Regions from separate parts of the Nocardioides ureilyticus genome, predicted to be linked through region 2. Evidence: predicted binding sites of a transcription regulator. Region 2 holds the regulator's gene; each other region holds the start of a gene.
What was found. Region 2 encodes HrcA, which represses chaperone genes, less so after heat shock. Its sites were predicted from a motif close to TTGGCACTCGNNNNNNNCGAGTGCCAA; they were not measured.

Region 1 (4,207 bases), on a different contig from region 2:
CGACTCACGCGGCGGGTCGACGACCGCCACCCGGGCGGCGAGCCGGCGCTGGCGCCGGGCGCCGCGCTCGGCGTTCGCGAGCGCGTGGCGCGCCACGCCGTACGCCCACGGCAGCGGGTCCGGCGGCAGCTCGTCGACCCGTCGCCAGCAGACGAGCAGCGTCTCGGAGAGGACGTCGTCGGCCGTGGCCGCGTCGGTCCGCCGGGCGAGGTAGCGCCGCAGCGGGTCGACCAGACCGGGCGCCAGCGCCTCGAACCTGGTCCGGCGGCTCTCGGCATCCACGGTCCCAGCCTCGCACGGCCGCCGTGCCCGGGAACGGCAGCAGGGCCCCGCCGGAGCGGGGCCCTGCTGGTGGTGCGGGTCAGGAGTCGGCAGGACTCAGAAGTCCATGCCGCCCATGCCGCCGGACGGGTCGCCACCCATGGGGGCGGCCTTCTCCGGCTTGTCGGCCACGACGGCCTCGGTGGTGAGGAACAGCGCGGCGATCGACGCGGCGTTCTGCAGCGCCGAGCGGGTCACCTTGGCCGGGTCGATGATGCCCTCGGCGAGCATGTCGACGTACTCGCCGGTGGCCGCGTTGAGGCCGTGACCGGCCTCCAGGTTGCGGACCTTCTCCGCCACGACGCCGCCCTCGAGACCGGCGTTGATCGCGATCTGCTTGAGCGGGGCCTCGGTGGCGAAGCGGACGATGTTGGCGCCGACGGCCTCGTCGCCCGACAGGTCCAGCTTGTCGAACGCGGTGGCCGCGGCCTGCACCAGGGCCACGCCGCCGCCGGCGACGATGCCCTCCTCGACGGCCGCCTTCGCGTTGCGGACGGCGTCCTCGATGCGGTGCTTGCGCTCCTTGAGCTCGACCTCGGTGGCCGCGCCGACCTTGATCACCGCGACGCCGCCGGCCAGCTTGGCCAGGCGCTCCTGCAGCTTCTCGCGGTCGTAGTCGGAGTCCGACTTCTCGATCTCGGCGCGGATCTGGTTGACCCGACCGGCGATCTGGTCGGCGTCGCCCGAGCCCTCGACGATGGTGGTCTCGTCCTTGGTGATGACGACCTTGCGGGCCTGGCCGAGCAGCTCGATGCCGGCGTTCTCCAGCTTCAGGCCGACCTCCTCGGAGATGACCTGGCCGCCGGTCAGGATCGCGATGTCCTGCAGCATGGCCTTGCGGCGGTCACCGAAGCCCGGCGCCTTGACCGCGACGGACTTGAAGGTGCCGCGGATCTTGTTCACGACCAGGGTCGAGAGCGCCTCGCCGTCGACGTCCTCGGCGAGGATGACGAGCGGCTTGCCGGACTGCATGACCTTCTCGAGCAGCGGCAGCAGGTCCTTGACGTTCGAGACCTTGGAGTTGGCGATGAGGATGTAGGGGTCCTCGAGGACCGTCTCCATCCGCTCGGGGTCGGTGACGAAGTACGCCGAGATGTAGCCCTTGTCGAAGCGCATGCCCTCGGTGAGCTCGAGGTCGAGCCCGAAGGTGTTCGACTCCTCGACGGTGATGACGCCTTCCTTGCCGACCTTGTCCATCGCCTCGGCGATGATCTCGCCGACGGTGGTGTCAGCGGCGGAGATCGAGGCCGTGGAGGCGATCTGCTCCTTGGTCTCGACGTCCTTGGCCATGTTCAGCAGCTGCTCGGAGACGGCCTCGACAGCCGCCTCGATGCCGCGCTTGAGACCCATCGGGTTCGCGCCGGCCGCCACGTTGCGCAGACCCTCGCGCACCATCGCCTGGGCCAGGACGGTCGCCGTCGTCGTGCCGTCACCGGCGACGTCGTCGGTCTTCTTGGCGACCTCCTTGACCAGCTCGGCGCCGATCTTCTCGTAGGGGTCCTCGAGCTCGATCTCCTTGGCGATGCTCACACCATCGTTGGTGATGGTGGGCGCGCCCCACTTCTTCTCGAGGACGACGTTGCGGCCCTTCGGACCGAGCGTGACCTTGACGGCGTCGGCGAGCGTGTTCATGCCACGCTCGAGGCCGCGCCGGGCCTCCTCGTTGAAAGCAATCAGCTTGGGCATTCCTGCGATTCCTCACGCTGGAAGTTGCGGATCCGGCTCGATGGGCTGCCCGCGACGGACGGTCCTGCAGACCCGGCGAACCCTTTCTCGCCGGCGCGAACGAACCTCAGCTGACACCGCTCCGGTTTGTCACTCTCATGGTAAGAGTGCCAATGCCATGTTTAGCACTCGCACCCGTCGAGTGCAAGACGCCTCACAGCCGGTCGAGCTCCGCGACGACCAGGTCGGCGAAACGCCCCGCGAGCCCGGGGACGACGTCGAGGTAGAGCCCCGGCTCGATCAGCTCGAGCTCGCTGACCACCCACGCGCCGGCCAGCTCCACCAGGTCCACCCGCGCGTACGACGGAGCCGCACCGAGCCGCGCGGCCGCGGCTGCGACCGCCGCCCGGGCGACCTCGGCGCGGGCCGGGTCGAGCGGGGCCGGCGCCGCGTGGCCGCCGTACAGCTCGTGGACCCGGATCTCCCCGCCGGCCGGGCGCTTGTCCACCTGGCTGACCGGCACGCCGCCGAGCACGTGCACCGAGCTCTCCCCCGCCGTCCGCACCGACTCCACCAGCGGCTGCGCCACCCAGGGACCGGCGACCAGGCCCTCCAGCCGCGGGTCGTCGACCCGGTCGGCGACGACGACCCCGACCCCGCCGGCACCGGTCCGCGGCTTCACGACCACGGTCCCCCAGCGCTCGAGGGCGGCGGCCAGCGTGGGCACCAGCACCGGGTCCTCGACCAGCGAGGTCGGCACGGTCGCGACGCCGCCCAGGTCGAGCAGGTAGGCCTTGTCGGCGTTCCACGCGAAGGCGTCGGCCCCGTTGAGCAGCCGGGTCGACCGCTCGACCGAGCGCGCCCACGCCAGGAACTCAGCACAACGGCGGTGGTAGTCCCAGGTCGAGCGCACCGCGACCAGGTCGGCGGAGGCCCAGTCCACGGCCGGGTCGTCCCAGACCGCCCAGCGCGCCTCGACGCCCCGCTCGGCCAGCGCGGCGAGGAGCAGCTCGCCGCCGGCCTCACCGTCCGGGAGCAGGCAGAAGGTGGCCAGCAGTACCCGGGTCATCCGCTAGCACCAGCGGCCGACGAGCGCCGCACCAAGGCTGATGCCGTCGCAGATCTCGCCAGACTCGACCATCGAGCGGAAGCGGTGCCGGTCGACCCACCTGACCTCGTCGACCTCACCATCGGTGCCTGGATCGCCGGGGTCGTCGTCGTGGGCAACTGTCCCCGCGACGATCGCGACCGCCCCGGCGAGGAGCCCCGTGTCGGGATAGACGGAACCGATCGACCGACTGCCCTCCAGGACGAGACCGGTCTCCTCGAAGAGCTCGCGTGCCGCCGCCACGAGCGGGTCGCCACCATCCGAGTGGTCGGCGAACCCGCGTGGCAGCTCCCAACAGCGCCTCCCGATCGCGGGCCGGTACTGGCTCACGAGCAGCACTTCGTCGTCGCGCTCGGCGAGCACGACCGCTCCGGGCAAGGCGTTGCCGACCACGACCCGGTGCAGCTCCAGGCCGGTGGGCCCAGTCGCGCGCTCGACCCGGATCGGCGGCTCGGTCGTCCCCCACACGGTCACCCAGCCATCGCCGCTCACGTCGTCACCTGCATTAAGCCGCGGAGCCGGCCGACCCGCGCCGACCGCAGCCGCTCCAGGTCCGCCCACGGGACGGTCGAGAAGAACGCTGCTGCAGCCACGGTCATCGTGACGATTCGATCGCGCGCGCCCACCACGTCCGCGACAGCGATGTAGAGGGCGAGCAAGAGGACCACGGTGAGACGGACCCCAGCCCAGACCATGACCCGGGGACGGGGGGTCGGTTGCGCGACGACGGTTGACATCGCGTAGGTCAGGTCGGCCAGCGTCCGCCGGTCCGGTCGGTCGCGCCACGCTTGTCGAGCCGCGCGGGCCCGGTGAGCGCCCGCCTCGTAGACGGAGGTCGGCATCGCAGCCAGGTCGTCGAGCAGGCTTCCCCTCACAGCGAGGGTGGCCGGCGGCTTCCGGTGCAACGGCTGCGCGCCGGGGACGGGCCGCCTCTTCTGCGAGCCCGGCCCTCGTTCGCCACCGGCATGCGCACCAGCATCGATGCCACTGAACGAGAGCCACGACGCGTGGTTGGTGCGAGCCACCATCTGCAGGTAGGGCTCGTTCCACCACGCCCGCAGGGCGGTGGCCTGCTCGGGCGTGATCACCCCGTGCTCGGCCCGCGCGACAAGA
Region 2 (4,207 bases):
CCTCGGCCGTCGACGTCAGCGGGGCCACCTCGGGGAACCACGACCGGCGGGCCTGCTTGGCCGCCTCACGGGCGGTGGCCGACCACTTCGCGTGCGACTTGGCCGCCCGCTCGCCCTTCCACACCGCGACCGACCGCGCCGCCGCCCACGGCACGATCCGACCGACGCCGACCTCGGTCAGCACCTCGACCGCGAGCTCCCCGCGGTCGCCCTTGGGCAGCGCCTGGACGACCGTGATCGACGGCTCCGGCGGCGCGTCCTCGCGGCGTACGTCGGCGACGCGCACGTCGAGGGTCCGCTTGCCCGTGGCCGCGACCTCACCGGTCACCGCCGTGCCGGCACCGTCGGTGAGCACGAGGGGCTCACCCACCCGCAACCGTCGCACCGCGACCGCGTGGTGCGCCTCGTCACCCTCCACGGCCACGACCGCGCCGACCCCGACGCCGGCGAGCGACGGGACGACGTGGACCGGCAGGGACATCGGTCGTCAGTGCGTGTTGAAGGCGTCGCGGAGGCGGCCGAACACCGACTTGGCACCCGGCTTCACCTGACCGGTCGGCGTCTCCTCGCCGCGGATCGCGGCCAGCTCGCGCAGCAGCTCCTCCTGGCGGGCATCGAGCCGCTGCGGGGTCTCCACGGCGACCGTGACCACCAGGTCGCCCCGGCCGCCCCGGAGGCCTGGGACTCCCCGGCCGCGGAGGACCCGCTCGGTGCCGGACTGCGTCCCCGCCGGGATGTCCAGCTCGAACTCCGTCTCGACCCCGGACTCGCCACCCTGCTCGACGTCGGCCTCGAGCGTCGGCAGGGTCAGCGACGTGCCGAGCGCGGCGGCCGTCATCGGCACCGTGACCGTGCAGTGCAGGTCGTCGCCGTTGCGGACGAAGACCGGGTGCTGTGCGACGTGGATCTCGACGTACAGGTCCCCGGCCGGCCCGCCTCCCGGCCCGACCTCGCCCTGCTCGGGGAGCTGGACGCGAGTGCCCGTGTCCACACCGGCGGGGATCTTGACGGTCAGGTTGCGCCGCGAACGGACCCGTCCGTCGCCGGAGCACTCACGGCACGGCTCCGGGATGATCGAGCCGAAGCCGCGGCAGGCCGCGCACGGCCGCAGCGTGCGGATCTCCCCGAGGAACGACCGCTGGACCTGCGCGACCTCGCCCTGCCCCCGGCAGGTCTCGCAGGGCACCGGGTGGCTGCCCGGCGCGGCACCGTCGCCACCGCAGGCGGTGCACTGCACGGCGGTGTCGACCTTGATCTCGCGGGTGATCCCGAAGGCGGCCTCGGCGAGCTCCACCTCGAGCCGGATCAGCGCGTCCTGCCCGCGGCGCACGCGCGAGCGCGGGCCGCGGCCGCCCGCGGCGCCGGGCTGGCCGCCGAAGAAGGCGTCCATGATGTCGGTGAACGAGAAGCCCGCCCCCTGGCCGAAGCCCGCGGCGCCACCAGCGAACGGGTCACCGCCGCGGTCGTACGCCGCGCGCTTCTGCGGGTCGGACAGCACCTCGTAGGCGCGGGTGACCTCCTTGAACCGGTCCTGCGCCTCGGGCTCGGGGTTGACGTCGGGGTGGTACTGGCGAGCGAGCCGGCGGTAGGCCTTCTTGAGGGCGTCGGCGTCCGCGTCGCGGTCGACACCGAGGAGGTCGTACAGGTCCTGGCTCAACGTGGCTGTCCTTCGGTACTGGCGGGGCGTGTGGCTGGCGGGTGTGGCTGACGGTGTGGCTGACGGTGTGGCCGACGGTGTGGGGCGGTCAGCCCTCGTCGAGGATCCGGGAGACGTAGCGGGCGACCGCGCGCACCGCGGACATCGTGCCCGGGTAGTCCATGCGGGTCGGGCCGACGATGCCGAGCGTGGCGAGGGCCTCGTCGCGGGGGCCGTAGCCGGTGGCGACCACGCTCGTGGAGGCCAGCTGCTCATAAGGCCCCTCGGCGCCGATCCGCACGGTGACCGCCCCGCCGTCGGTCGCCTCGCCGAGGAGCTTGAGCAGCACGACGTGCTCCTCCAGCGCCTCGAGCAGCGGGCGTACGGCGGAGTCGAACGAGTCGCCGTAGCGGGCGAGGTTCGCGGCGCCGCCGACGGCGATCCGCTCGTCGGAGCGGTGGTCGACCATGGCCTCGGCGAGCGTGTCGACGACCGCCCGGGTGACCCCCTGGTCCTGGTCGGCGCCCGCGTCCGGCACCTCGGGGACGGCCTCGCGGAGCCGGGTGACGGCGTCGGCGATCACCTCGCCCGTCGCCGCACGGTTGATCCGCGACCGGAGCTCGGCCAGGGCGTCCTCGGAGACCTCGACCGGCAGGTCGACCAGGCGCTGCTCCACCCGGCCGGTGCTGAGGATCAGGACCACGAGCAGGCGGTTCGGCGCCAGGGCGACGAGCTCGACGTGGCGCACCGTCGACCGCGAGAGGGTTGGGTACTGCACGACGGCGACCTGTCGGGTCAGCTGGGAGAGCAACCGCACCGAGCGCGACACGACGTCGTCGAGGTCGACGGCACCGTCGAGGAACGAGGAGATCGCGCGCCGCTCGGCGGACGTCATCGGCTTGACCGTGCTCAACCGGTCGACGAAGAGCCGGTAGCCCTTGTCGGTCGGCACCCGTCCGGCACTGGTGTGCGGCTGGGTGATGTAGCCCTCGTCCTCGAGGACGGCCATGTCGTTGCGGACGGTGGCCGGGGAGACGCCGAGCCCGTGGCGCTCGACGAGGGCCTTGGAGCCGACCGGCTCCTCGGTCGCCACGTAGTCCTCCACGATGGCCCGCAGCACGGCGAGCCTGCGGTCCTCCTGCACGTCGCCTCCTGACGCCTCTGGCACTCGTCCCGACGGAGTGCCAACTGTAGCGCGCGTCCGGAGCCGCCGCCGGTCTCGCGTGCCGGACCCGGGGCTTGGCCGGCGACCGAAGTGTGTCTAAGGTTAGGCATACCTAATCTTCACCGCTCCGCACGAGAGGACCCTCGCGTGACCCTCCTCCGCCACGACACCACCCGGCGCGACCACCGCGGCCTGGCCGCGGCCGCGCGGAGCATCCTGGCCTGCCCGCGATCGGTGACGCTCGCGGTGGACGGGGTCCCCCACGCCCTCGAGGGGCCGGAGGCCGAGACCACCGGACTGCAGGACCGGTCGGGCGAGCCGGTCTTCTCCTGCGCACCCGGGGCCAGGCTGGCCGGCGCCGCCGCCGACGGCGGGCGCGGCCTGGTCGAGGTCACGAGCGGGCTCGGCCGGGCGGGCTCGCCCGACCGCGAGGCGGTGCTCACGCTCGCCGGCCCCCTCGTCGTACGCGGCCGCGAGGAGTGCGAGTGCTGCGGCGAGCCCTGCGAGGTCGTCGCCCTGGTCCCCGAGGTGGTGACGCTCTCGCGCATCGGCGACGACGCACACCTGCGGGTGCCCGTCCGTGACTTCCTCTCCCCCGAGCACCAGCTCAACCGCGGCTTCCTGCAGCGGTCGGTCGAGCACGCCAACCACCACCACCAGGCCGAGCTGCGCCTCGGCGTGGCCACGATGACCGGCACCCGGGTCGCCGACGTCCTCGGGGTCGCCCTCGCCGACCTCCGGCCCAGCGGGGTGGAGCTGCAGTGGGTGACGCCGGAGGGCGCCGAGCGGGCGGTCCTCGGCTTCCCGCGCGCTGCGCGCACCACCGCGGAGCTCGGCGACATGCTGCGGCGACAGCTCCACGCCTGAGCGTCCGCCACCCTCCTAGGGTGGCCGGGTGACCTTCACCGAGATCGCTGACCGCGTGTGGCTCGCGCGGCTGCCGTGGTTCGACGTCAACGTGACCGTCGTCGGCGGCGAGCGCGGCCTGGCCGTCGTCGACACCCACGGCTCCACCCGGGCCGGCCGTGCGCTGGTCGACGAGGTCCGCCGGCTCGCGGGCAGCGCGGCCGGCGCCACGGGGGACGTGGTCGCCGTGGTGAACACGCACTGGCACGTCGACCACACCTTCGGCAACGAGGCCTTCCGCGAGGCGTGGCCCGCCGTGCCGGTCCACGCCCACGAGGACGCCCGCCGGGAGCTGGCGGAGGGCGCGGACGCCGCGCAGCAGCGGTACGCCGACGACCGGGCCGACCCGCACCGGGCCGACGTGCTGGCCACCCGGGTGGTGCTGCCCGACCAGACCTTCTCCTCCGCGCGGGTGCTCGACCTCGGCGACCGCGCGCTCGAGCTGCTCCACCCGGGCCGCGGACACACGGCGGGCGACCTGGTGCTGCGCGTGCCCGACG
Region 3 (4,207 bases), on a different contig from region 2:
CGCGACCGGGCGCTCCTACAGCGACCGGCCGACGCTCGAGGCCTCGATCCGGGCCAAGCTCTTCGCGCTTCCCGACGACACGGTGGTGCACACCGGGCACGGTGACGACACGACCATCGGCGCCGAGAAGGCCGCCCTCGGCTGAGCCGCGGCGTTCGCGCGACCGCTGCACGACGTACCGGGCCGGGCCGGGGTCCACCGAGAGGGGACCTCGGTCCTGCTCCGGTGCGTAGGCGGCCGATCCGGTCAGAGCGGCCGGACCAGCAGCGCGGTGCCGGCGCCGGCGACGCGGGTGAGGACCAGCGTCGCCTCCTCCTGGCCGGTGAGCGCGAGGCGCTTGCGCAGCTGCTCGGGGACGACCTCGACGCCCCGCTTCTTGATGGTGAGCGGGCCGACGCCCCGCTCACGCAGCGCCGCACGCAGCGCCTTCTCCCGGTACGGCAGCTCCTCGAGCACCTCGTAGCCCCGGGCGAACGGCGAAGGCCGCGCCTCGTCGCTGGTGACGTAGGCGATGTGCTCGTCGACGAGGCCGCCGGTCACCGCCGCGGCCACCGCGGTCACCAGGCCGGCGCGCACCACCGCGCCGTCGGGCTCGTAGAGGTAGCGCCCCACGGCACGCACCGCCACGCCGGCCTCGCCGAGGGGCGGCGCGTCCTCGTCGGTCAGCGTGACCAGCCCGCCGTCGCGGATCACGGTGGCGCGCCGGGCCGTCGTCGCGAGGCCGCCGGACCACAGGGCGGCCTCCTTGACCTCGCCGCGGTCGCTCACCCACTCCGCCTCGACACCCGGCGGCACCAGGTCGTGGGGGATCCCCGGTGCCACCTTGACGCAGGCGTCGCGCCGCAGCAGCCGCTCGACGAAGGCCCACGGTGGCGTCCAGTCCTCGACGTCGAAGGTGCGGCCCCGACCGGTGCGCCGCGCGGGGTCGGCGAAGGCGACGTCGAAGGGTGCCGGGTCGACGGTCGTGGCGTCGGCGACCATGACCGCGCCCGGCAGGTCGAGCGCGGCCAGGTTCGCCTCGGCGACGGCGACCCGGACCGGGTCGAGGTCGACGCCGGCGCAGGTCAGGCCGGCGCGGGCCGCGGCGAGGAGATCCCCGCCGATGCCGCACCCCAGGTCGATGACCGTCCGGGCGTCGTACGCCGCGAGCCGGGCGGCGCGGTGGGTGGCGACAGGCAGGCGGGTGGCCTGCTCGAGCCCGTCGGCGGTGAAGTACATCCGCGCCGCGAGGTCGCCGAACTTGGTGGCGGCGTGCCGACGCAGGCGGGCCTGGGTCAACGCGGCGGCGACGTGCTCGGCCGACGCGTCGCGACGCAGCGCGCCCTGGACGGCGAGCGGGTCGCCGTCGGCGACCTCCTCGGCGCGGGCCAGCAGCGCCTGGCCGGGCTCGGTGAGCAACCACCGGAAGGCGTCGAGTTCCACCCGAGGATCCTGTCAGGCCGGCCTCTCTGGCACTCCTCCGTGGTGAGTGCTAGTTTCTGTTCTGGCACTCTCCTCCCGAGTGTGCCAGCGCTTGCGAACCGTGTGCGACCCCCGCGACGGCGTGCCCGGGCCCGCAGGCACCAGACGTGCACCACCCGCTTGTTCAACCCAGCCTGTTCAACCCAAGCCTGTTCAACTGAGTGTGAAAGTGGAGGTCGACATCGTGTCGGTCAACATCAAGCCCCTCGAGGACCGCATCGTCGTCAAGCCCCTCGACGCGGAGCAGACCACGGCCTCGGGCCTGGTCATCCCGGACACCGCCAAGGAGAAGCCGCAGGAGGGCGAGGTCGTGGCCGTCGGCCCCGGCCGCTTCAACGACGACGGTGACGAGCGCGTCCCCATGGACATCTCCGTGGGCGACAAGGTCATCTACAGCAAGTACGGCGGCACCGAGGTCAAGTACTCCGGCGAGGAGTTCCTGATCCTCTCCGCCCGCGACGTGCTGGCCATCGTTTCCTGATCTCCCCGGGTCGTGTGCCTGACGACGTGCTCCCGCGCGTCCGACGGCACACGACCCGGTCCTCTTTCCGCACCACCCTGCTAGGAGAGTCATGCCCAAGATCCTGGAGTTCGACGAGTCCGCCCGTCGCGCGCTCGAGCGCGGCGTCGACGCGCTCGCCAACGCCGTCAAGGTGACGCTCGGCCCCAAGGGCCGCTACGTCGTCCTCGACAAGAAGTGGGGCGCCCCGACCATCACCAACGACGGTGTCACCGTCGCGCGTGAGATCGAGCTGGACGACCCGTTCGAGAACCTCGGTGCGCAGCTGACCAAGGAGGTCGCCACCAAGACCAACGACATCGCGGGTGACGGCACCACCACCGCCACCGTCCTGGCCCAGGCGATGGTCCACGAGGGTCTCAAGGCGGTCGCCGCCGGCGCGAACCCGATGGGCCTCAAGCGCGGCATGGACGCCGCCGCGGAGGCGGTCGGCAACGCGCTGCGCGACGCCGCCCGCGAGGTCGAGACCCGCGAGGACATGGCGTCGGTCGCCACGATCTCCTCGCGCGACAGCCACATCGGCGACCTGCTCGCGCAGGCCTTCGACAAGGTCGGCAAGGACGGTGTCATCACCGTCGAGGAGTCCAACACCATGGGCACCGAGCTCGACTTCACCGAGGGCATGCAGTTCGACAAGGGCTACATCAGCCAGTACTTCGTCACCGACCCCGAGCGGATGGAGGCCGTCCTCGACGACCCCTACATCCTGCTGCACCAGGGCAAGATCTCGGCCGTCGCCGAGCTGCTCCCGCTGCTGGAGAAGGTCATCCAGTCCGGCAAGCCGCTGTTCATCCTCGCCGAGGACGTGGAGGGCGAGGCCCTCTCGACCCTGGTGGTGAACAAGATCCGCGGCACGTTCAACGCCGTCGCGGTCAAGGCCCCGGCCTTCGGCGACCGCCGCAAGGCGATGATGCAGGACATCGCGACCCTCACCGGCGGCCAGGTCGTCGCCCCCGAGGTCGGTCTCAAGCTCGACCAGGTCGGCCTCGAGGTGCTCGGGCAGGCCCGCCGCGTCGTGGTCACCAAGGACGAGACCACGATCGTCGACGGCGCCGGTGACGCCGCCGAGGTCGAGGGCCGCGTCAACCAGATCAAGGCCGAGATCGAGAACACCGACTCCGACTGGGATCGCGAGAAGCTCCAGGAGCGCCTCGCGAAGCTCGCCGGCGGTGTCTGCGTGATCAAGGTCGGCGCCGCCACCGAGGTGGAGCTGAAGGAGAAGAAGCACCGCATCGAGGACGCCGTCTCCGCGACGCGTGCCGCGATCGAGGAGGGCATCGTGCCCGGCGGTGGTTCGGCCCTCATCCACGCCGTCTCCGTCCTGGAGGACAACCTCGGCCTCACCGGCGACGAGGCGGTCGGCGTCCGCGTCGTCCGCAAGTCCGCCGACGAGCCGCTGCGCTGGATCGCGGAGAACGGCGGCGAGAACGGCTACGTCGTGACCACCAAGGTCCGCGAGCTCGGCGTCGGCAACGGCTACAACGCGGCCACCGGCGAGTACGGCGACCTGGTCGCCCAGGGCGTCCTGGACCCGGTCAAGGTCACCCGCTCGGCGCTCGTCAACGCCACCTCGATCGCCGCGATGCTGCTGACGACCGAGACGCTGGTCGTCGAGAAGCCCGAGGAGGAGGACGAGTCCGCGGCCGCCGCCGGCCACGGGCACGGCCACGGCCACTGAGTGACCAGCCCGGTCCGAGGAACGAGGACCGGGCGTGTGGTCACGAAGGTCGAGCGAGCGCGGGCCTGAGCCCGCGAAGGCCCGACTGCGTGTCGAGACCCGGCGCCGGTCCCCGTACGGGGGCCGGCGCCGTCGGCGTACCCGGGGCTTTCCACGCGGATGTTGACGCCCCCGAAACACCACCGACCCGGACGGGCAACCCGGGTCGCCGAGACTTCGGGGCATGTGGTGGCGACTGCGGACGACCCTTCCCGACCGACCCGGCTCGCTGGCGATGCTGGCGGACCACTGCGGCCGGGCGGGGGTCAACATCCTGGCGATGCAGATCTTCCCGGGGGTGGACGGCGTGACCGACGAGCTCGTGCTCCGGACGCCCGAGGGCTGGGGCCCGGCCGAGGTGCGGCACCTGGTGGAGGGCGCGGGGGGCCGCTCGGTCGTCGTCGCGCCGTGCACGGAGGAGGCGCTGGCCGACCAGCCCACGCGCTACGTCCAGGCCGCCCGCGCCATCCTCACCCGGCCGGCGTCGTTCCCCGAGGTGGTGGCGCGGC

Region 1: the regulator HrcA is predicted to act here: its motif matches at 2,134-2,160, upstream of groL (chaperonin GroEL).
Region 3: the regulator HrcA is predicted to act here: its motif matches at 1,449-1,475, upstream of groES (co-chaperone GroES).

Annotation. Positions count from the first base shown of each region.
Region 1 covers NZ_JBNCOG010000026.1:26,914-31,120, forward strand. The annotation lists gene ACSMHG_RS14440 (RNA polymerase sigma factor) at 1-282, opposite strand, end outside; gene groL (chaperonin GroEL) at 379-2,007, opposite strand; gene ACSMHG_RS14450 (ATP-grasp domain-containing protein) at 2,201-3,055, opposite strand; gene ACSMHG_RS14455 (NUDIX hydrolase) at 3,059-3,586, opposite strand; gene ACSMHG_RS14460 (hypothetical protein) at 3,583-4,207, opposite strand, start outside.
Region 2 covers NZ_JBNCOG010000050.1:8,311-12,517, forward strand. The annotation lists gene ACSMHG_RS18535 (16S rRNA (uracil(1498)-N(3))-methyltransferase) at 1-481, opposite strand, end outside; gene dnaJ (molecular chaperone DnaJ) at 488-1,657, opposite strand; gene hrcA (heat-inducible transcriptional repressor HrcA) at 1,746-2,780, opposite strand; gene ACSMHG_RS18550 (hypothetical protein) at 2,949-3,668, shown strand; gene ACSMHG_RS18555 (MBL fold metallo-hydrolase) at 3,697-4,207, shown strand, end outside.
Region 3 covers NZ_JBNCOG010000031.1:22,777-26,983, forward strand. The annotation lists gene ACSMHG_RS15610 (MBL fold metallo-hydrolase) at 1-145, shown strand, start outside; gene ACSMHG_RS15615 (class I SAM-dependent methyltransferase) at 247-1,422, opposite strand; gene groES (co-chaperone GroES) at 1,646-1,942, shown strand; gene groL (chaperonin GroEL) at 2,034-3,659, shown strand; gene ACSMHG_RS15630 (GNAT family N-acetyltransferase) at 3,883-4,207, shown strand, end outside.